One region of the Ponticoccus sp. (in: a-proteobacteria) genome, then DNA from elsewhere that is predicted to be linked to it. Evidence: riboswitches for the same ligand, from Rfam matches in the RefSeq annotation. Region 1 holds a riboswitch; each other region holds the start of a gene.
The links. A riboswitch is a leader RNA that binds a small molecule or an ion and turns the genes downstream of it on or off. The one in region 1 is predicted to bind cobalamin.
Positions count from the first base shown of each region.

Region 2: another riboswitch for cobalamin. It lies ahead of bluB (5,6-dimethylbenzimidazole synthase); the one in region 1 lies ahead of ACN5KJ_RS14690 (DUF1636 family protein).
Region 3: another riboswitch for cobalamin. It lies ahead of nrdH (glutaredoxin-like protein NrdH); the one in region 1 lies ahead of ACN5KJ_RS14690 (DUF1636 family protein).
Region 4: another riboswitch for cobalamin. It lies ahead of ACN5KJ_RS17955 (hypothetical protein); the one in region 1 lies ahead of ACN5KJ_RS14690 (DUF1636 family protein).

Region 1 is NZ_JBLXGL010000008.1:155,042-160,675, reverse strand. Features, by position in the region: gene cobN (cobaltochelatase subunit CobN) at 1-1,976, opposite strand, end outside; gene cobW (cobalamin biosynthesis protein CobW) at 2,009-3,061, opposite strand; gene ACN5KJ_RS14690 (DUF1636 family protein) at 3,058-3,453, opposite strand; cobalamin riboswitch at 3,533-3,738, opposite strand; gene cobO (cob(I)yrinic acid a,c-diamide adenosyltransferase) at 3,772-4,395, shown strand; gene ACN5KJ_RS14680 (FAD-dependent oxidoreductase) at 4,781-5,634, opposite strand, start outside.
Region 2 is NZ_JBLXGL010000014.1:88,669-94,302, forward strand. Features, by position in the region: gene mdeB (alpha-ketoglutarate dehydrogenase) at 1-1,100, shown strand, start outside; gene ACN5KJ_RS19180 (2-oxo acid dehydrogenase subunit E2) at 1,111-2,439, shown strand; gene bluB (5,6-dimethylbenzimidazole synthase) at 2,633-3,325, opposite strand; cobalamin riboswitch at 3,366-3,547, opposite strand; gene ACN5KJ_RS19190 (TRAP transporter large permease) at 3,924-5,282, opposite strand; gene ACN5KJ_RS19195 (TRAP transporter small permease) at 5,279-5,634, opposite strand, start outside.
Region 3 is NZ_JBLXGL010000014.1:22,975-28,608, reverse strand. Features, by position in the region: gene ACN5KJ_RS18925 (ABC transporter substrate-binding protein) at 1-308, opposite strand, end outside; gene ACN5KJ_RS18920 (hypothetical protein) at 322-447, opposite strand; cobalamin riboswitch at 430-621, opposite strand; cobalamin riboswitch at 1,009-1,203, shown strand; gene nrdH (glutaredoxin-like protein NrdH) at 1,297-1,518, shown strand; gene nrdI (class Ib ribonucleoside-diphosphate reductase assembly flavoprotein NrdI) at 1,535-1,951, shown strand; gene nrdE (class 1b ribonucleoside-diphosphate reductase subunit alpha) at 1,933-4,065, shown strand; gene nrdF (class 1b ribonucleoside-diphosphate reductase subunit beta) at 4,077-5,054, shown strand; gene ACN5KJ_RS18895 (inorganic phosphate transporter) at 5,471-5,634, opposite strand, start outside.
Region 4 is NZ_JBLXGL010000012.1:139,498-145,131, reverse strand. Features, by position in the region: gene ACN5KJ_RS17965 (hydantoinase B/oxoprolinase family protein) at 1-106, opposite strand, end outside; gene ACN5KJ_RS17960 (hydantoinase/oxoprolinase family protein) at 109-2,190, opposite strand; gene ACN5KJ_RS17955 (hypothetical protein) at 2,862-3,173, opposite strand; cobalamin riboswitch at 3,298-3,504, opposite strand; gene ACN5KJ_RS17950 (3-keto-5-aminohexanoate cleavage protein) at 4,003-4,932, opposite strand; gene ACN5KJ_RS17945 (3-hydroxyacyl-CoA dehydrogenase) at 4,947-5,634, opposite strand, start outside.

The DNA of each region.
Region 1 (5,634 bases):
ACCCCCAGCGCCTGCGCCTCGTCGCGAATGTCCTGTTGCAGCCGGTCGCGCCGCCGCGGGTCCAGCCCGTCGGCGTTCGAGAACTCGTCGAGCAGGCTTTCCAGACGCGCCAGCCGGTCCGGCGTGCCCGAGGTCTTCAGCGGCGGCGGCACATGGCCCAGCGTCACCGCGCCGATGCGGCGCTTGGCCTGCGCGGCCTCGCCGGGATCGTTGACGATGAAGGGGTACAGTACCGGCAGGGCGCCGGTCAGCGCCTCGGGCCAGCAGGTGTCGGACAGGGCGACGGATTTGCCCGGCAGCCACTCCAGCGTGCCATGCGCACCAATATGCACCAGCGCATCCGCATGCCGCTGCAGCCAGAGGTAGAAGGCGACGTAGCCATGGCGCGGCACGCGCGACAGATCGTGGTAATCGTCGTCCCGGCTCGCGGCCTCGCCGCGCTCGGGCTGCAGCGCGACCAGCGCAGTGCCCAGCCGCAGCACCGGCAGGGCGATCCCCTCGGGCGTCGCAGTTGCATCGGCCTCGGGCGCGCCCCATGCGGCCTGCAGATCCGCGCGCAGCATCTGCGGCAGGCGCTCCAGCTCCGCCGCGTAATCCGCCCAGGGCCAGACCAGCCGGGCCGCGGCCAATGTTGCCTCGTCCAGCCCGGTTTCGACCGCATGGCCCGCGGCCCGCAGATCCTCCAGCATTGCCCGGGCCGAGGCCACGGCATCCAGACCCACCGCATGGGCCATCTGCCAGTCGCGCCCCGGGTAGGTCGACAGAACCAGCGCCACCCGCCGCGCGTCAGCCGGGACAGCGGCCAGCCGCCGCCACCCCGCCACCCGGTCACAGAAGGCCGCGACACGGCCCGCATGCACCCTGTGCACAACACGCGAGAACTGCAGGTCCGGGTCGCGCTCGCCCGCTTCCTTGAAGGACAGGACGCCGCCGAAGATCCGCCCGTCCACCTCGGGCAGCACCACGTGCATGGCCAGATCCGCCGGGGACAAGCCGCGCTCCGCCGCGTCCCAGGCCTCGCGGTCCGAGGTCGCCAGCGCCGCCTGGAACACCGGCACGCCGCCAGCGTCCAGCGGCGAGGCCCCGCCGCCCGAACGCCCGGAAAAGGCGGTCAGGTTCACGATCACCTCCGGCGCCAGCGCCGCCACCTGCCGCCGCAGCCAGCCCGTGGCCTCCGGCGCCTTCAGCGAGGGCACGAAGAGCGCCGCCACCTCGAAGCCCCGCGCCCGCAGGCCCTCCATCACCGCCTCGACGGGCTCCAGGTCCGCCGCCACCAGGTAAGACCGGTAGAAGACCACCACCGCCCCGGGTTTCTTCTTGGTCAAAATACCGTCGGGGGGGCTCGGCCTGTCCGAGCGGGGGGCAGACAGCCCCCCTCCGGCAATCGCCCCGAAGGCCACCGCCGGACAGCAGACGCCCTCCTCCGGTGTCCATGCGCCGACCTGCGGCAGGCCCTTGGCGCCTCGCACCGGTCCGGCATAAAGCCCCGAGGCCAGCGCCATCTGCGCCAGCGCCGCCTGCGCCGCCACCGCGCCGCCGCTGTCGCAGAGATGCTGCAACCGGCGCAGCGTGGAGACCGGCAGGGTCGAGACCGCGTCCAGCCGCGCATCCACCCGCCCGTCGGCGGGCAGCACCGCCAGCGCGATGCCCTTCTCGCGGCACAGCGCCTCGACCTGTTGCAACCCATAGGCCCAGTAGGGCACGCCGCCGATCAGCCGGATCAGCACGCCCTTCGCCCCCGCCAAGGTCTGCTCGACATAGGTGTCGACCGACAGCGGGTGCTTCAGCGCCGCAAGGTTCGCCAGCCGCAGCGCGGGCATCCGCTTCGCGCCGCCGCCGCGATGCCAGCCCGCCGCAAAGGCCCCAAGGTCCGAGTCCGAGAAGGACAGCACCACCAGATCGCCCGGGTCCTGCGCAAGGTCCCGGGGGGTGTCGGCCTCGTCCAGCCCGTGGCTTTCGCGAAAGATGACATGCATGGGCGTGCGGCGGGCCCAAGGCCCGCCCTACATCAGGCGGCGACCGGCGCCGCGCCAAGGATCGCGCGGATCGCCTCGGGCTTCACGTCGTCATGTTCGGCGATGACCACCACCTTCGAGACCCGCGCCTCGTCGGGCTTCCACGGGCGGTCGTACTGGTGACGCACCCGCGCGCCCACCGCCTGCACCAGAAGGCGCATCGGCTTGCCCTTCACGCTGGCATAGCCCTTGACCCGCAGGATGTTCAGCTCGTTCGCCAGCCGCTCGATGGCGGTGACCAGCTGCTCGGGGCTGTCGAGTTCCGGCAGCTCCACCACGATCGACTCGAAGTCGTCATGCTCGTGGTCGTCGTGGCCGTCATGATGCGAGGGGCGCGCATCCATGTCGTCCTCAGCGGCGGCCTCCAGCCCGAGGATCACGCGCGGGTCGACCACACCCTCGGCGACCTCGACCACCGGCAGCACGCGCGGCGCCTCGGCGGCGATGATCGCCTTGGCCCTGGCCACACCCTCGGGACCGGCAAGGTCGGGCTTGGTCAGCAGGATGATATCGGCGCAGCTGATCTGGTCCTCGAAGACCTCCGACAGCGGTGTTTCGTGATCGAGGCTGTCGTCGGCCAGCCGCTGCGCGTCCACCCGCGCCACGTCGGGGGCGAAGCGGCCCGAGGCCACGGCCTCGGCATCGGCCAGCGCGATCACGCCGTCGACGGTGATCTTCGAGCGGATATCGGGCCAGTCGAAGGCCTTCAGCAGCGGCTTGGGCAGGGCGAGGCCCGAGGTCTCGATCAGGATGTGATCGGGGCGCGGCTCCAGCGCCATCAGCGCCTCGATGGTGGGGATGAAATCGTCGGCCACGGTGCAGCAGATGCAGCCGTTGGCCAGTTCCATGATGTTCTCGGCGGGGCAGTCGGGGATGGCGCAGCCCTTCAGGATCTCGCCATCCACGCCGACATCGCCGAATTCGTTGACGACGACCGCAAGGCGCTTGCCGCCCGGGTTCTGCATCAGGTGGCGGACCAGCGTCGTCTTGCCGGAGCCGAGGAAGCCCGTGATCACGGTGACGGGCAGTTTCGAAAGGTCGGTCATTCGGCAGGCTCCTGCGTTTGCGGGGTCAGGGGTGGGATGCGCGCAATGCAGTTGCGCTTGAAGTGCTCGGGACGCTGGCGCCACGGGATCAGCCCGTCCGCCGTCTGGTGATAAAGCGACGCGCCTTCCAGCAGCATGTCGGAATGCGACGCCTCGTCGACATTGCCGAACACATAGGTCCAGCGGTCGCCGCCCCGCAGCGCGACGGTGCAGCCGGACTCGCAGTTCTGCAGGCATTCGACAGCGGTGACGCGCACGCCCTCGGGCGCGTCCCGCGCGGTGATCTCGTCATACAGACGCTGTCCGGGGCGGCGGTCGTCGGCGGGGACGTCCATGCCCTTGCGGCATTTCACGCAGACAAGCAGTTCGGTCGGGGCAGTGGGCGCGGTCATCGTCTCTCCTGTCCGGGGGGATGACGGGCGCGGCCCTTCGACAGGGACCAATCCCGACACCGGCACACCCCGTCCGGTCTCAAAAGCTCTTCTCGCTGGCAGGTCTCCCGGCTTGCGGATCTCGGGCCTTGCGGCCCAGCGGTCCCCGACCTTCCCGGCGCGATGCCAGTGGCGATGGGGCCCTTTCCGGTTCACGGTCGCGGGGGCGGCTGCGCCTGACCCCGCACGGGGCTGCACATTCCCTTTTCACCTGTTTACACAGGCACCAGCAGGGTGCGAGATGCGCCCATTCGCCCCGAGTTGTCAAGGAGAAGCGCCATGTCCGACACGGTCACCCCCGAAGAGCAGGCCCGCCACGCCGAGAAGATGAAGAAGATCAAGGCGGCGCGCGATCGGATGATGGCAGGCAAGACCGGCGAGAAGGGGCTGATCATGGTCCACACCGGGCCGGGCAAGGGCAAGTCCTCCTCGGGATTCGGCATGGTGATGCGCTGCATCGCCCATGGCATGCCCTGCGCGGTGGTGCAGTTCATCAAGGGCAACTGGATCACCGGCGAGGCCGAGATGATCCGCGAACGCTTTGCCGAGGAATGCCGGTTCTTCGTCTCGGGCGAGGGCTTTACCTGGGAAACCCAGGACAAGGCCCGCGACATCGCCGCTGCTCAGGCCGGGTGGAAGATCGCGAAGGAACAGATCCTCGACCCCGAGATCCGCTTTGTGCTGCTGGACGAGATCAACATCGCGCTGCGCTACGATTATCTCGACATCGACGAGGTGGTCGATTTCCTGCTGCACCAGAAGCCCGAGATGACCCACGTCTGCCTGACCGGCCGCAACGCCAAGCCCGAGCTGATCGAAGCCGCCGACCTGGTGACCGAGATGACGCTGGTCAAGCACCCCTTCCGCGACGGGATCAAGGCGCAGAAGGGGGTGGAGTTCTAGGCTCCCACCGTTCCTAGTGCGGCGTTTCGCGGGCCGGGCAAGGCCAAGCGGGTCGTCGCGCCCCTGGATCGTTTCGCACCAAGGCGCGCAGGGAATCGTCCCGCGCGATCCGGTGGCCTTGCTCCCGGGTCGGCTCTCCCGGCGGCGCTGCCCAAACGATCCGATGGCAATGCCGGAGCGTTGTCCCTGCCGACAGCCCCGTCCGCCCGTCATCTCTCCCGGCGGCCCTGCCCCTGCGTTGTCTCCCCTGCGCGTCTTCCCGTCCGGCGGCGCTGCGCTTGCGTCGCCCCGTCCGGCGGCGGCTGGACGCTGGAGGCAGTCCCGCCGCCCACCGCGCCCCCGGCCCCATGCCGGGATGCGGTGAAGGGCCCGGGATGCGCGGCGGTCAGATGTCCTTCATCAGCCTCAGCGCATCGTAGATCGCCGCGTGGGTGTTGCGGGCGCTCACCGCGTCGCCGATGCGGTAGAGCGCGAAACCCCCGTCCGGGTTGCGCGTCAGCTCCTGCGGCTGGCCGTCGATCAGCGCGTCGTAATCCACCGCGCCGCCGTTCGAGGACAGCGGCTTCAGCTCGAAATACAGCTCGTCCATCGGCAGGGTGCCGTAGTTCACCACCACCTGATCGTAGGTCTTTTCCGTCTTCAGGGCGCTGTAATCGGTGCCGATCACGGCCTTCAGCCGGTTGCCGTCGCGGGTCACGTCCTTGAGGCGGCGGGTGACAGTGAAGGTCACGTCCTTGTCCTGCAACGCGCGCATGTAGGGCACGAGGTTCATCGCCATGATGTCGGGCGCGAAGGTCCGGTCGGGGGTCATGATCTCGACCGTGCTGCCCGCATTGGCGGCAACCTCGGCGGCCATGACACCGGGATGATCGCCGCTTTCGTCGTAGATCAGGATGTTCTGGCCGGGCTTCACGTCGCCCGCGATGATATCCCAAGCGGTGACGACCAGATCCTGCTCCTTGCCGCTCTCGAAGAGTTCGGTGTTGGGCAGCCCGCCGGTGGCCACGATCACCACGTCGGGGTTCAGGGCGGTGACGTCTTCGGCCTCGGCCCATGTGTTGAAACGGAATTCCACGTCGCGCGCCGCGCATTGCGCCATGCGCCAGTCGATGATGCTGATCATCTCGCGGCGGCGCGGGTTCAGCGCGGTCAGGCGGACCTGTCCGCCGGGATCGGGCTGCGCCTCCAGCACCGTCACGGCATGACCGCGCTCGGCGGCGACGCGCGCCGCCTCGAGCC
Region 2 (5,634 bases), on a different contig from region 1:
TGCCGATCGTCGCTGACGAGGCGCGCACCTTCGGCATGGACAACCTGTTCCGGCAGGTGGGCATCTATGCGCCCAACGGCCAGAAATATGAGCCCGAAGACGCGGATTCGATGCTGTTCTACAAGGAAACAGCCGATGGCCAGCTTCTGGAGGAAGGCATCACCGAGGCGGGCGCGCTCAGCTCCTGGACCGCGGCGGCAACGGCCTATTCCACGCATGGCACCGAATTGCTGCCGATCTACATCTACTATTCGATGTTCGGCTTCCAGCGGGTTGGCGACCTGATCTGGGCGGCGGCCGATCAGCGCGCGCGTGGCTTCCTGCTGGGGGCAACCGCCGGGCGCACCACGCTGTCGGGTGAAGGGCTTCAGCACCAGGACGGTTCCAGCCACCTTGCCGCCGCCGCGATCCCCAACTGCCGCGCCTACGACCCCTGCTATGCCTATGAACTGGCGGTGATCATGGACCACGGCATGACGCGCATGCTGGACGAGAAACGCGACGAGTTCTTCTACATCACCGTCATGAATGAGAACTATGCCCAGCCCAGCATGCCGCAGGGGGTCGAGGGCGACATCATCAAGGGCATGTACCGGCTTGGGGGCCATGACCGCGATGGGCCGCGGGTGCGGCTGCTGGGCTCTGGCACGATCCTGCGCGAGGTCATTGCCGCCGCAGAGATCCTGCAGGGCTTCGGCATCGCCAGCGATCTCTACTCGGTCACCTCCTTCAGCGAGCTGGCCCGCGATGCAGCCGAAGCCGAACGGCAGGGTCGGCTTGGCAATCGGGCGATTTCGCATGTGGAACACATGATTGGCGGCGACGCACCGGTCATCGCGGCCAGCGACTATGTCCGCGCGGTTCCGGCCCAGATCGCCCCCTATCTCGACACCCGGATGACCATTCTCGGCACCGATGGCTTCGGTCGCTCTGCCAACCGCGCCGCGCTGCGCCGTTTCTTCGAGGTGGATCGCCAGCACGTCGCCCTGGCTGCAATCGAGGCATTGGTGCGCAGGGGCGAGATCGGGGCATCGGTGCTGGCGCAGGCCATCGGTGACCTGGGCATCGACCCGGCCGCCGATGCGCCCTGGCGGATGTGAGGGCGGCCAGATGAACACCACGGTCGAAATCCATGTCCCGGACATCGGCGATTTCTACGATGTCCCGATCATCGAGATCCCGGTCGCCGTTGGCGATACGGTCTGCGTGGATGACACGCTTGTCGTTCTCGAGTCCGACAAGGCGACGCTGGACGTACCCAGCCCGCGTATCGGCACAATCGCCGAGTTGAAGGTCGCCGAGGGCGACCGGGTCAGCAAGGGCAGCCTTGTTCTGTTGATGGAGATTGCCGCCGCGCCAGAGCCCGCGCCCCCGGTGGCGCCGCAAGCGGCGGAAACAGCGCGCGCCGCGCCGGGCGGAGGCCCTGTGGAACCCGGCGCGGTGTCGCATCCGGCGCCCCTGCCCCCGCCGGTCCCGATGCCGATGCCGATGCCGGTGTCGGCACTCCCGGCGCCGGGCACAGACAAGGGCGGCAAGCCCTCACATGCCTCGCCGTCCGTCCGCAAGCTGGCGCGAACACTGGGTGTGGCCATCGACGAGGTGCCCGCCACGGGGCGGAAGAACCGCATCACCCGCGACGATGTCGAGGCCTTCGTCAAGACACGCCTGACCACACCGCCATCCAAGGCCGGACAGGGGACCGCCCTGCCGGATCTGCCCGACTGGCCAAATCCGGATTTCGCCGTGTTCGGCCCGATCGAACGCATGCCCCTGTCCCGCATCGCGCGGATTTCCGGGCCAAGCCTGACCCGCAACGCGATGCTGATCCCGCATGTCTGCAACTTCGACAAGGCCGACGTCAGCGATCTTGAGGACTTCCGCAAACGGCTCAACACCGAAGCCGGCCCAGAGGATGCGCGGATCACCATGCTGGCCTTTGCGGTCAAGGCCACGGTCTGTGCATTGAAGGCCCATCCGCGCTTCAACGCGTCGCTCGACGGCGACGACATCGTGCTCAAGCACTATTGGAACATCGGCGTCGCGGCGGACACCCCCGATGGTCTTGTCGTGCCGGTCATCAAGGAAGCCGACCGAAAGGGCCTGCGCGAGATTGCCGCGGAAATGGCCTCTCTTGCTGCCAGCGCGCGGCAGGGCAGGCTGAAACGCGACGACATGCAGGGGGCGACATTCACGATTTCCTCGCTGGGCGGGGTCGGTGGCACGGGATTCACGCCCATCATCAACGCGCCGGAAGTGGCCATCCTGGGGATGACCCGCGCCGAAACCCAGCCGGTCTGGAACGGCTCTGCCTTCCAGCCGCGTTTGATCCAGCCACTGAGCCTGAGCTGGGATCACCGGGTCGTGGACGGGGTCGCGGCCGCGCGTTTCCTGCGCCACGTCTCCGAGGTCATGGGCGACCTTCGCAGACTGTCCGTCTGATCGCTGACCGGGCGGGTGCGGCGCCAGCCCGGCTTGGCGCCGCCCCTGCCCCGCCAAGCGGCAGGCCCGGGGCGGATCGGCGCAGGCGGCGCCAATCCGGGCCACGGGTCCGCACGATCATCAAGGGGCGCGGTTCAATGGAACAGGCGCAAATCGGCCCTGCGCCGCGCCATCAGTCGACGCCGGGATGCGGCTAGGGTGCGGGCCAGCGATCATCGTGGATCACGCTGTCAAGCGCCAGCCTCTTGCGCCAGCCCCGGGCTTCAAGTTCGGGCTTCGGATAAAGCGCGTCGACGTATCCCGCGCAGAGATAGGCCACGATTTCAACGTGGTCCGGGATGCCAAGCAGGCCGCGAAGGTCGTCTGGTCGAAAGATCGAGACCCAGCCGATACCCACCCCTTCCGCGCGGGCGGCCAGCCAGAGGTTCTGAACGGCGCAGACCGTCGAATAGAGATCCATGTCGGCATTGTGGGTTCGGCCCAGAACCACCTTTCCGCCCCGGGTCCGGTCGCAGGTCACGCAGATATTCAGCGGAGCGGTCAGGATCCCTTCCAGCTTCAGCGACCGGTACAGGGCCTTGCGGTCGCCGTCGAACATCTCTTGCGCCTCGGCATTGGCGCGCAGGAAGGCCGCGTGGACATCGGCGCGAAGGTCCGGGTCACGGATCAGAAGGAAATCCCAGGGCTGCATGAAGCCGACCGAGGGCGCCGCATGCGCGGCTGCAAGAATGCGCCGGAGGGCTGCCGGGTCGATGGGGTCGGGGCGGAACTCGTTCCGCACGTCGCGGCGCGCGTCGATGATATCGTAGAGCGCCTGACGTTCCCGGTCGTCGAAGCGGCGGGCGGGCTGCGGAACCACGGGTTCGGCGGATAATTCGGGGGGCATCTTGGACCTCGCACAGTTCAAAGCGCCGCGGGCTCCACCCCGAAACGCAATGACATCAGGCCGGTCTTCTGGCTCCGGATCCTCTCGCCATGGCGCCTTCCCGGGCCTTGCCGCCCAGTGGCCTCTGCCTGACGATCCCCGTTACAGCGGCGGGCCCGCGCCGGACTTGCACCGGCTTCCCGATTCTCCCCCAAAGAGGGCACCTGATGCCGCCCTTATCCCGCGGGCACATGCGGCTCGCAAACAGAATTTCGCCCTCGAAAGCCCTGTGGCCCGCCCGGCGGCGGCCTTGCAGACATCGGGCGCAGCCTGAGCCCGGCCAATGGTATCGCGCTGGCCCTGGCAGATGCGCCACCGCGATAAAGACCCGTGGCCCGGGGGGCGCTGCGCCCCCCCGGGCCACGGGATTTTCGATCATGCCGCTGCCCTCTTCCATCCTCGCAAGGCAGGGCCGCCAGGGCGCTGCGGGGCGCGCCGGGTGCCGCGAGCAGGGACCCTGCCAGACAGCCGGGCTGCGGCAAGGGCACGATCCGCCCCAAGCGCCTTCTGCCGGGGAAAGATCGCACCATCGGCGGTCAACCGTGGTTTCGGGCCATCGCTATCCTCCCAGAAGCCGTGGCAGCCAGAGGGTCAGCGCCGGAAAGGCCAGCAACAGCCCCACGCGCAGCAGTTCGGCCGCGAAGAAAGGCGCCACACCCTTGAAGGTCTCGATCATCGGCGTGTCCTTGGCCAGCGCCGAGATGATGAAGACGTTCATCCCCACGGGCGGCGTGATCAGCCCCAACTCGACCACGATCAGGGCAAGGATCCCGAACCAGACCTTCAGCTCCTCAGTGCTCATGCCAAAGCCCGACCCCTCGGCCCCCTGGTAGAGGCCGCCGTTGATCTCCAGCAGCATCGGCCAGAAGAAGGGAATGACCAGCAGGATCATCGACAGGCTGTCCATCAGACAGCCCAGCAGGATCAGCGCGAGCAAGAGCAGGATCAAGACCATCATCGGCGCCATGCCGCTTTCGGCGATCCAGGTGGCTGCCTGCTGCGGCAGGCCGATGCGCGACATGAAGATCTTCATCAGCTCCGCGCCCAGCAGGATCAGGTAGATCATGCCGGATGTGCGCGCGGTCGCCTTGAGCGCCGCGACGGTCGCTCCGAGGCCCAGTCGTCCCTTGGCCGCGCCGTAGAGCCACACGAGGAACACGCCGACCGCAGCCGCCGGGGTGGGATTGAAAAAGCCCGCGTAGATACCGCCCAGCACCAGCCCGAAGATCACCATCACCGGCAGCAGGCCCAGCGTGGCGCGCAGGAATTCGGAGCGGGTCGAGGCGCCGCCCGGCGGGCCCGCCTCGGGGCGGATGGTGACGTAAAGGGCGATGGTCAGGATAAAGAGGATCACCGCCAGAATGCCCGGCAGCAGGGCCGCCGCGAACATGGTGACGATGTTCGCCTCTACGATGACCGCGTAGACGATAAGCACGACCGAGGGCGGGATCAGGATGCCCAGCACGCCGCCCGCCGCCAGCGATCCGGTCGCCAGGGCGCCGGAATAGTTGTAGCGCTTCAGTTCGGGCAGCGCGACCTTCCCCATGGTCGAGGCGGTGGCCAGCGACGATCCGCAGACCGACCCGAACCCGGCGCAGCCGGCGATGGCGGCCATCGCGGTGCCGCCGCGCATCCAGCCCAGCCAGGCGTTCGCGCCCCGGAACAGCGCCTGGCTCAGGCCCGCGCCGGTCGCCAGTTCTCCCATCAGGATGAACATCGGCACGACCGACAGGTCGTAGATCGAGAACTGGCCGTAGCCCAGCGTCTTGAGCTGGCTCAACAGCAGGGCGGGACCGTTCAGCAGCGCGATACCGGCACCGCCGACGAGGATCATGGAATAGGCAATGGGAATGCGGATGGCGATCAGGACGATCAGGATCACCAGCGCCAGGATGCCCAGCGTGATCGGATCGGTCATGCGCGCACCTCCCGGCCGGCTTCGACCAGCGTGACCAGCGCGGTCGCCACCAGCAGCGCCAGCGAGACCAGGATGGGCATGAAGCCCCACCAGATCGGCACCTGCAGGATGGCGGTGACATAGCCGTAGGTCTTCTGATCGATCATGCCCAGCGACATCCGCCAGACCAGCAGCGCCGCGAAGCCGAAGGCCAGAAGCGAGGCCAGCGCCCGCAAGGCGGCCAGCACCCGGGTCGGTGCGCGGGCGGTGAAGATGTCGGCCGTGACGTTGGCGTCGGTCAGCTGGCAATAGGGCAGGAAGGCGAAAACGGCGATCGCGATCCCGATTTCGGTCAGCTCGAAATCACCGGAAA
Region 3 (5,634 bases), on a different contig from region 1:
TCGGGGTTCTTGGCGATGATCGCCTCGTAGTTCGGTTCGTTCTGCCCCTGCCCGACCACATCGGCCTCGGTGAACTCGGGCCAGTAATCCGGGTCGCGATAGGTGCTGGCGCCGGTGCCGACAACCTGGTCGATGGCGCCGATGGCGCGGGCGAATTCCACCGAGTAGCGGTTGAAGATCACCGCGCGCTGGATCGGAAGATCGACCTCGACCGAGCGGCCGACATCGTCGGTGATGGTTTCGGCCCAAAGGGGCACCGAGGTCGCCAGCGCGACAGCCGCGGCGGAGAGGGTGGATTTGAACAACATGCGATCACCTCGATCAGTTTTGTTTCCCGAGGTGCTCTTGGGGTGCATCACGGCGCCGGACCCGGCGCCCTTCGGCGTCCGGCCCCATGGCCATGGCTGCCACCCTGCCGAGCCCCTCGTCGGCGGTTGCGTCTGCCATGGCAGGTCTCCTGGCTCGCGGCTCGGACGTTCGATGATCCCTTCCCGGCCCGGGGGCCAGTGGCACGATCGCGAACTCGCCGCCTACAGTTGCGAGGGCAGCCGCAGCCTGGGTCTCCCCGTCCTGCGTTCCCTTTTCATCCGCCGTTGCGGAACCGTGGCAGGCCGGAAGATACAGAGATCGCGCTCCGCGGCAACAGCAAAGGCAGCGGGTCCCTGGCCGTGAGGGGGTAACGCATTGGCGCATCGGGATATTCGGTGGCGCTGGAACTGATGGACCCCCGGCAGCCCGTCGGCGGAGCATGCTGGCCGATGCCCGGCGCGCGGCGGCGGGGGCCTTGTGGATGCGCGCTGTTCGCCGCAGGACCAGCGGGCGCGGAAAGCCGGGCCCGGCGCGCCACAGCCCGGCCTTCGCGACGGGGCATCCTCCGGTGGTCGGCCCGCCGCTTCCCGCCCGGGCGACAGGCAGGATGACGGACCCGAAAAGCCCCTGCCGATACCGGACGTCGACTTATCCCCGGAAAACGACCTTCAATATATTGACACCCCCCTGCCCCGGATCGCAATATGCAGTTGCTTTGGTTCCGGCGGGGTGACTCGTCGGCTAAGAGGGAAGCCGGTGAGGGTCCGGCACTGCCCCCGCAACTGTAAACGGCGAGTTTCTGTCCATTCCACTGGTGTCGGACGGCACCGGGAAGGCGGACGGGCAACGTTTGAGCCGCAAGTCAGGAGACCTGCCAGAGCATGAACGACGACCGCGGCGGAGGGCCCGGGCGCGCGGATAGGTCGTTTGGCCCTGTCCCCGTGTCCGCTTCGCCCACAGGCAGCAAACCGGCAAAGGGACAACCGCATGAGTATCACCGTCTATTCCAAGCCCGCCTGCGTGCAATGCACCGCAACCACCCGCGCCCTGACCGCGCGCGGCATCGATTTCCGCCTCGTCGACCTGACCGAGGACGCCGCGGCCATGGAACTGGTCACCGGGCTTGGATACCGGCAGGCGCCGGTTGTCGTCGCGGGCGACGAGCACTGGGCCGGGTTCCGTCCCGACATGATCAGCCGCCTGTCCTGACGCCGGGCGGTCGGTCATGGGGGGCCTCGCCTATTTTTCCAGCGGCTCGGGCAACACGGCCCGGTTCGTGGAGCGGCTCGGCCTTCCCGCCACCCGGCTGCCCCTGCGCGGCGATGCCGCGCCGCCGCTGATGACCGCGCCCTTCGTGCTGATCTGTCCGACCTACGCGGACGGGGCGGGGCGCGGCGCGGTGGCCAAGCCGGTGATCCGGTTTCTGAACATCGAAGCGAACCGGACCCTGCTGCGCGGCGTGATCGCCAGCGGCAACCGGAACTTCGGAGAGACATTCGCGATGGCCGGACAGGTCATCGCCCGAAAATGCAACGTGCCCGTGCTCTACCGGTTCGAACTCGCGGGGACCGACGCCGACATCGCCCGTGTTCGTGACGGGCTGCAAACCTTCTGGGGAACCCGATGCTTGACGCCAGCCTGACCCAAGGCCTTGATTACCACGCGCTGAACGCGATGCTGAACCTCTATGACGCAGAGGGCAACATCCAGTTCGAAGCCGACCGCATGGCGGCGCGGCAGTATTTCCTGCAACATGTGAACCAGAACACGGTCTTCTTCCATTCGCTGGAAGAGAAGCTGGGCTATCTCGTCGACGAGGGCTACTATGAGGCGCAGGTTCTGGAACAGTACCCCCGGGACTTCCTTCGCAGGATCTGGGAGGCCGCCTTTGCCAAGAAGTTCCGCTTTCCGACCTTCCTTGGCGCGTTCAAGTATTACACCTCTTACACGCTGAAAACCCGCGACGGGCAGCGGTTCCTGGAACGCTACGAAGACCGCGTCGTGATGAACGCGCTGGCGCTGGCGCAGGGCGATGAGACGCTGGCCATGCAGCTGATGGAGGAAATCCTCTCGGGCCGGTTCCAGCCCGCGACGCCGACCTTCCTGAACGCCGGCAAGACCGCGCGGGGCGAATTCGTGTCCTGCTTCCTGCTGCGGCTGGAAGACAACATGGAAAGCATCGGGCGCGGCATCAACTCGGCCCTGCAACTGTCCAAGCGCGGCGGTGGCGTGGCCCTGATGCTGACCAACATCCGCGAGTACGGCGCGCCCATCAAGGGGATCGAGAACCAGTCCTCGGGCGTCATCCCGGTGATGAAACTGCTGGAGGACAGCTTCAGCTACGCCAACCAGCTGGGCGCCCGGCAGGGTGCGGGCGCGGTCTATCTGCACGCGCATCACCCGGATATCCTGCGCTTTCTCGACACCAAGCGCGAAAATGCCGACGAGAAGATCCGCATCAAGACCCTCAGCCTTGGCGTGGTGATCCCGGACGTGACCTTCGAGCTGGCGAAGCGCAACGAGGACATGTACCTCTTCTCGCCCCATGACGTCGAACGGGTCTACGGCTGTGCCTTCTCGGAAATCTCGGTCACCGAGAAATACGCCGAGATGGTCGACAACCCGAAGATCCGCAAGAAGAAGATCAACGCGCGCGCGTTCTTCCAGACGCTGGCCGAAATCCAGTTCGAAAGCGGCTATCCCTACATCATGTTCGAGGACACGGTGAACCGCGCGAACCCGATCGCGGGCCGGATCACCATGTCGAACCTCTGCTCCGAGATCCTTCAGGTGAACGAGCCGTCCGAATTCAACGACGACCTCAGCTATGCGCACATGGGCACCGACATCTCCTGCAACCTCGGGTCCATGAACATCGCGCGGGCCATGGATGGCGGCGATCTGGGCGCCTCTGTCGGCACCGCGATCCGGGCGCTGAACGCGGTGTCCGAGATGTCGGCCATCGACTCGGTGCCCTCGATCCGCAAGGGCAACGACGAAAGCCACGCCATCGGGCTTGGGCAGATGAACCTGCACGGCTTCCTTGCGCGCGAGCATATCCAGTACGGCAGCCCCGAAGGCGTGGAATTCACCAGCGCCTATTTCGCCGCCATCCTGTTCCACGCGCTGACCGCCTCTTGCCGACTGGCGCAGGAGAAGGGCCGCAGCTTCAAGGGGTTCGAGACCTCGGCCTATGCGGATGGCAGCTATTTCGACAAGTACACCGACCGCAGCTGGCGCCCCGAGCAGCCATCCGTGAAGGCGCTGTTCAAGCGGTTCGGCATCGAGCTGCCGGGCAAGAAGGACTGGGTCGCGCTCAAGAAGGACGTGATGACGCACGGGCTGTACAATCGCAACCTGCAGGCGGTGCCGCCCACTGGGTCGATCAGCTACATCAACTATGCGACCTCCTCGATCCATCCGATCACCGCGAAGATCGAGATCCGCAAGGAGGGCAAGATCGGTCGCGTCTACTATCCGGCGCCCTACATGAACGCCGAGAACCTCGAATATTACCGCGACGCCTACGACATCGGCCCCGAGGCGATCATCGACACCTATGCCGCGGCGACGGAACACGTCGACCAGGGCCTGTCGCTGACCCTGTTCTTCCCCGCCGAGGCCAGCACCCGCGATATCAACCGCGCGCAGATCTACGCCTGGAAGAAGGGCATCAAGACAATCTACTACATCCGCCTGCGCCAGGCCGCGCTGGAAGGCACCGAAGTCGAGGGCTGCGTGTCCTGCACGCTTTGAGGAACGAGACGATGAAAGACATGACCCACACCCGCCCCGTCCCCCGCGCGATCAACTGGAACCGCCTTCAGGACGACAAGGACCTGGAAATCTGGAACCGCCTGACCGCCAATTTCTGGCTGCCGGAAAAGGTGCCGCTGTCGAACGACATCCAAAGCTGGTCGCAGCTGACCGAGGACGAACAGACCCTGACGATCCGGGTCTTCACCGGGCTGACGCTGCTGGACACGATCCAGAACACGGTCGGCGCGCCCGCCCTGATGCCCGACGCCCAGACACCGCACGAAGAGGCGGTGCTGACCAATATCGCCTTCATGGAGGCGGTGCACGCGCGGTCCTATTCGTCGGTCTTCTCGACCCTGTGCCAGACCGTTCAGGTGGACGAGGCCTTCCGCTGGTCGGCGGAGAACGAACACCTTCAGGCCAAGTCCCGCCTGATCCTCGACGAATATGACGCCACCGCGAACCCGCTGAAGAAGAAGATCGCCAGCGTGTTCCTCGAAAGCTTCCTCTTCTACTCGGGCTTCTACCTGCCCATGCACTGGTCCAGCCGTGCGCGCCTGACCAATACCGCCGACCTGATCCGGCTGATCATCCGGGACGAGGCGATCCATGGCTATTACATCGGCTACAAGTTCCAGCGCGCGCTGGAGCGCCTGCCCGAGGCCGAACGGGCCGAGTTGAAGGACTTTGCCTTTGCGCTGCTCTTCGACCTCTACGACATCGAGGCGCGCTATACCCAGCAGCTCTACGATCCGCTGGGCCTGACCGAGGACGTCAAGGCCTTCCTGCATTACAACGCCAACAAGGCGCTGCAGAACCTCGGCTTCGAGGCGCTGTTTCCGGACGAGACCTGCCGGGTGAACCCCGCGATCATGGCGGCCCTGTCGCCGGGTTCGGACGAGAACCACGACTTCTTCTCGGGGTCTGGGTCGAGCTACGTCATCGGCAAGACCGTCGCGACCGAAGACGCCGACTGGGATTTCTGACGCCCGTCGCTTGTCGGCCCGCTCCGGCCCGGGGCGGACCGGCAAAGGGGTGGCGTTGGACGAAAGCGCAGATTGGCGGGTAGGGCGTGATCCGGCGGCGGCTCGGGGCCTGTGTGCCCGCGGGGCCGCGCCCGACAGCACCACCCCTGCGTGATGCGGCTGTAGCGCCCCCTGCCCTGATGCCGCCCACGGCGACGAGGCCGGGCACCTGTTTTCCGGCCAGATAGCGGGCCCTCAGCGCCGCTGCGCCCTGCCCGTCATCCGCGCCGTTGAGCCCTTGGGGCGGTGCGGTCGGAGGCGCTGGCGCCCGGCCCTCACCCGGCTTGCCCGTCAGGGCCTGCCTCCCGTGGCGAGGCGTCTTGCAGGCAGGCCGCTCATGCCCTCCGGCGCGACGGGAAAAGGCCCCGCGCAGGCGGTCACGAGACTTCCAGCACGCCGCGGATCACCGTGAAGATCGCCGCAGACAGCAGCGCCGCCGCCGGGACCGTGATCACCCAGGCCGCGATGATGGTCATGAAATGGGACCGCCGCACCAGCTTGCGCCGCCGCCGTTCCTCGGGGGCCAGGCGCATCTCTTTCG
Region 4 (5,634 bases), on a different contig from region 1:
TGGGGTTGAAGGCGGTCCGCATGAGCGTCTGTGCCTGCTCTTCGACGATGGCGATCAGCCGGTTCCACAGGATCTGGCGTTCGATTTCGTTCAGTTCGCGGGCCATGTTCAAACCTTTTCAAGCACGAGGTTGGATTTGCTGTCGATCCGGCCTGTGAAGGCGGCGGTGACGAAGGTCGTGGTCTGCGGTTCGGCGACCAGGGCCGGGCCCTGGAAGCTTGCGCCCGCAGCCAGGTCGGGGCGCCAGTAGATCGGCACGTCCCGGTAGTCGTGGTCCGCAGGAAGGAAGACCGAGCGGTCGCCGATCGCGGCGGCGTCGAAGGCGGTCCCGTCGGCCTGTCGCGGTTCGGCCGGCTCCTGCGCGGTCGAGACGACGATGGACCAGGACAGGATCTCGATGTCGCGTTCCGGGATGGTACGGCTGAACAGTCGCGTATAGCCGGCCTCGTAATCGGCCCTGATCTGCGCAACGTCCTTTTCGGTCAGCGTGCCCGCCGGCACCGGCACCTGGATTTCGTGGCCCTGACCGACGTAGCGCATGTAGGCGGTGCGGGTCTCGACCAGGTCGGCTTCGGGCTCGCCGCTGCGGACGATGCCGCGTGCCTCGGAGGAAATCTCGTCCAGAACCGCGTTCGCGCCGTTCAGGTCGAACTGGTCCAGCGTCATGTAGCGGCTGCGCACCACCTCGTAGGCGATGGGGGCGCGCAGGAAGCCGACGGCAGAGCCGACGCTGCAGTTGGCCGGCACGATGACGCGCCCCACGCCCAGCTTTTCGGCCATGCGGACCGCATGCAGGGGGCCGCCGCCGCCAAAGGCGATCATGGTGTAGCGCGACAGGTCCGCACCATGTTCGACCGAATGGATGCGCGCGGCATTCGCCATGTTCTCTTCGACCATCTCGGTTATGCCGAGCGCCGCTTCGGAGGTGCTGACATCCAGCGGGTCGCCGACATCGCCCTTGATGGCGGTCCTGGCGGCGTCGACATCCAGATGCATCCGCCCTTCGGCGAAGGTTTCAGGGTCGATCCGCCCCAGCACCACATTGGCATCCGTCACGGTCGGCTTGACGCCGCCCTTGCCATAGCAGGCAGCCCCGGGCACCGAGCCGGCGCTTTCCGGCCCGATCGCCAGACGGCGCATGGTGTCGACATCGGCGATGGATCCGCCACCGGCCCCAATCTCGATCATCTCGACCACCGGGATCCGCACCGGCATGCCGCTGCCCTTCTGGAACCGGGCCGCGCGCGCGATCTCGAAGTTGCGTGCGGTCTGGGGAAGGTAGTCGTCGATCAGGCAGATCTTCGCGGTGGTGCCGCCCATGTCGAAGGACACAACCCGGTCTTCTTCCAGGCTGGCGGCAATGCGGCTGGCAAGCACCGCGCCGCCGCTGGGGCCGGATTCGACAAGGCGGATCGGATAGCGGATGGCAGCCTCCAGCGTGGTCATGCCCCCGCCCGAGGTCATCAGGAACAGCGGGCAGACAAAGCCGTTGTCGGCCAGCGTCTTTTCCAGCGCCCGCAGATAGCGGGCCATGATCGGCTGCACGTAGGAATTGCAGACGGTGGTCATGAAGCGCTCGTATTCGCGCACTTCGGGGCAGACGTCCGACGACAGCGTGATCTCTGCCGTGCAGCCGGCGTCGATCAGCAGAGCGCGCACGGCCTGCTCGTGGGCCGGATTGGCATAGGAATGCAGCAGGCCCACGGCGACCGCCTCGATGCCCAGGCGGTTCAGTTCGGCGGCCAGTTCGGTGACGCGGGCGCGGTCGAGCGGCAGCAGGACATTGCCGCGCACATCCATCCGCTCGGTCACCGTGAAGCGCAGATCGCGCGGCACCAGCGGCGCCGGCTTTTCCAGCTGCAGATCGAACTGATCGTAGCGGGATTCATATGCGATTTCGAGGCTGTCGCGGAAGCCCTCGGTCGTGATCAGCGCGGTCCTGGCGCCCTTGCGCTCGATCAGCGCATTTGTGGCCAGGGTGGTGCCATGGACGAAGATATCGATATCGCTGGGGGCCAGCCCCGACTGCTCGCGAACGATGGTCACACCCGCCATGATGCCACGTTCGGGCTGCTCCAGATCGGTCGGCACCTTGGCCGTGAACATGCCCTTGGGCGTTTCCAGCACCACATCGGTGAAGGTGCCGCCGATATCAGCTGCCAGACGTGTCTTGGTCTTTGCGTGGGTCATGGGAACTGCACTCCGTTTGCCTTGACGGTTAAGTGTCACGGGCCGTCTAGTGAGGGAAACGAAACGTTTTTTTACCGCTATCGATTATTTCGATAGTCCCGTGTCGGGGCATTGAGGCATGGGTGCAGAGCGACCGCCGGGCCGGTTTCGCGGCCTTTCCCAAGCACGGCGGGTGTTGCGGATGTCGGCGCGGATCCCCCCCGGGTCGTGCGGGCTCTGGTCGCGGCGCGGGATATCGGTCTTTGGCCTTTCGGCCCGCCGGGGTGCAAAGCGGCTGGTCCCCGGATTGGCCCGGGCGCCGGGATTGCTGCTCTGGTGGCCGACAGGACCGGGCCCGCCAGGGTTGGCCGGGACCTCGATGTCAAGGTCGGCGGCGAGCAGATGCGCGGCTGTTGCGCGGGGCCGGGACCGTGCGGCGCGGCCTGCTTGTCCGCCCGTGCCGGGATGGGCCTTCAGCGGCCCGGACATGGTCCACCAGCGTGAACCGACCGCCCGGGGCGCCAAGCGGGGTGCCGCCGGTTGACGGGTCTCGGGTTACGGCGCGCGCTTCACAAGCGAGGGCCGGTCGGTCGTCCTTGGCAAATGCTTCCGCAAGGCGCCCCCTGTTCGCTCAGGCAGAGGAGGCCTTCAGGGCTACGGCTTTCCTGCGGCGGCGGCCCCTGCGTGAGGGTTCAATGCGGCAGGCGGTAGGACCGTCGGGCCTGCGCGCCGCCGCGCCTCTGCCGCTTTGGCATCGCAAGGGGCAATGGCGTCAGCGGCGCTTCCAGTGAGCGTGTCAGAAGTCTGCAGAATTCCGCCACGGCCGGCGAGTGGCCCATGAACGGAGCGGCCTTGTCAAAGGCGCCCCGCGCGGCCTGCAGATAATCCGCATTGCCCGGCAAGCCCGCGATCCATTGCATATAGCCAAGCTGCCCCATTTGCCGCGCCTCGTCGGCTGGCATCTCTCCGGTGTCGAGTTGAAGGATCGTGCGTTCCAGTGTCATTGCGCCCTCCGCGCAGGGGAGGGCGCATGAACGGAGGCGGCGATGTCCACAGGGCCGTCAGGTCCATATGTCGTCTCTCCAGTCCCAGAGCGCCCCGCCCGGGTTAAGGTGACTGCGGTGCGCAACAGCACGCACCGGAGATGGCAGGTCTCCTGACTTGCGGGTCGCCGCTTTCCCGAACCTTCCCGAACCGCTTCGGTTCAGTGGTGTTCTTCGGGGTCGCTCGCCGCTCACAGTTGCGGGGGCAGTTGCGGAGTTGGGTCAAGGCCCTCACCGCATTCCCTTTTAAACCGGCCCTTTCAGGCCGGTCACCATCGCCTTCTGCATTGCAGAATTCCGGGCAAAAGTCGAGTGGAATTGCCAATGGCGGCCATTACGGCGCTTGCCGTCCAGCGGGGTGTTTCCCCTGTCAGCCCCCAGGCCAGACCGCGCCTTGCCCGCCCGGGGGATGCGCCGGAGGCTCCGCTGCCGGACATGCCTTGGGTCGGCGACCTGCCCCCTGATGCGAACCGGAAGGCGGGCGCCTGTGCCGCCTTCGTTCGCGATGCCCGTGCCCGCAGTTCGTCTTCCGGCGCGGGGGGTGCCCCGGACCGGAGAAGCGCGTTGGCGATGCCCGGGCGCTTCGGGGTCCGGCGGTCGAGGACGGTCACGGGATGGATCCGGCACCGCGACCGTCGCTTGCCGTGCCTGCCCGGACGCGACGCCGACGGTGCCGCGCAACCCGGCGATCAACAGCCCGTATCCGGGGGTAAGGTCGACGCGCGAAAGCAGCGCCCCGGCCTCCGGTGAACCGGATCGAGTGCGCCGCGCCCCCGTCCGTCAGGGCCGGTCAGAAGCCGACCTGATCCGCCCCCTTCAGGTGCAGGATCTCGCGCGCCTCGTCCGGGGTTGCCAGTTCCAGCCCCAGCCCCTCGATGATCTGGCGGGCCTTCGTCACCTGCTCGGCGTTGCTGCGCGCCAGTTGCCCCGGTCCGGCCCAGAGCGAATCCTCCAGCCCGACGCGGATATTGCCGCCCATGGCCGCCGCCATCGCCGCGATGGGCAGCTGGTTCTTGCCCGCGCCCAGAACCGACCACTGGTACTGGTCGCCGAACAGCCGGTCCGCCGTGCGCTTCATGTGCATGACGTCGTCGGGATGCGCGCCGATGCCGCCCATCAGGCCAAAGACCGTCTGGATGAACAGCGGCGCCTTGACCAGTCCGGCGTCGAGGAAGTGCTTGAGGTTATAGAGATGCGCCGTGTCGTAGCATTCGAACTCGAACCGGGTGCCGAGCGGTCCGAGCGTCGTCAGGATGTATTCGATCTGGCCGAAGCTGTTGTTGAAGATGATGTTCTTGTTGCCGAGGTAGTCGCGTTCCCACTGGTGTTTGGGGTTCGGAAAGCGCTTGAGCATCGGGAAGAGGCCGAAGTTCATCGACCCCATGTTCAGAGAGGCGACCTCGGGGCGGTGCGTTTCCGCCGGGCGGACGCGTTCCTCGATGGTCATGGTGGGCGCGCCGCCGGTGGTGATGTTCACCACGCAGTCCGAGGCCTGCTTGATCACGCCGAGGAAGGGCGCGAAGGCCTCGGGCGACTGGTCGGGGCTGCCGTCCTCGGGGTTGCGGGCGTGCAGGTGCACGATGGCCGCGCCCGCCTTGGCCGCGCCGATGGCGGCGTCGGCGATTTCCGAGGCCGTCACCGGCAGGTGTTCGGACATCGAGGGCGTGTGGATCGCGCCGGTCACGGCGCAGGTGATGATGACCTTGCGGGGTTTCGCCATGGTCTGGGGCTCCTTCAGGATTGTTCGGATGCAAGGTGCCGGCGCAGGGCGGCAAGGCGCGCGTCACGCCTGTCCTGCCGGGCGCGGATGGTCTCGGGGCTGCGGTCCTGTGGCCATGTTGCGGCGATCTTCTCGGCGTTGTCGACGGAAAAGACCTCCGGTCCCGCCGGTTCCTCGGCCAAACGCGCGTAGAAGCCGCCGTAGCGGGTGGCGTAGTCGATGATGCCGCCGGGGGCGTTCAGGTCGATGGTCTCGATCGGCCCCATCAGCGCCCATCGCAGGCCCAGCCCGTCCTTGATGGTGGCGTCCAGCCCCTCGACGCTGACGACGCCCTCACCCAAGAGCCGCAGCGCTTCGCCCAGCAGGGCGCCCTGCAGGCGGTTCAAGACAAAGCCGTCGCGCTCGCGGGTCATGCGCACCGGCACCTGCCCGATATCGCGGTAGAGCGCTTCGGCGCGGTCCATGGTCTCTGTCGCGGTCCATGGCGCGGGGCAAAGCTCGACCACCGGGACAAGATGCGGCGGGTTCACCGGGTGCCCGACGAGGCAGCGGTGCCGGTGTTCAAGCCCCTCGGTAAAGCGCGAGGCGACGATGGCGGAGGTCGAGGAGGCGATGATCGCGCCGGGCGGGGTGGCCGCGTCGAGCCGGGCGAAGAGGTCGGTCTTGACCTCGATCTTCTCGGGCCCGTTCTCCTGCACGAAG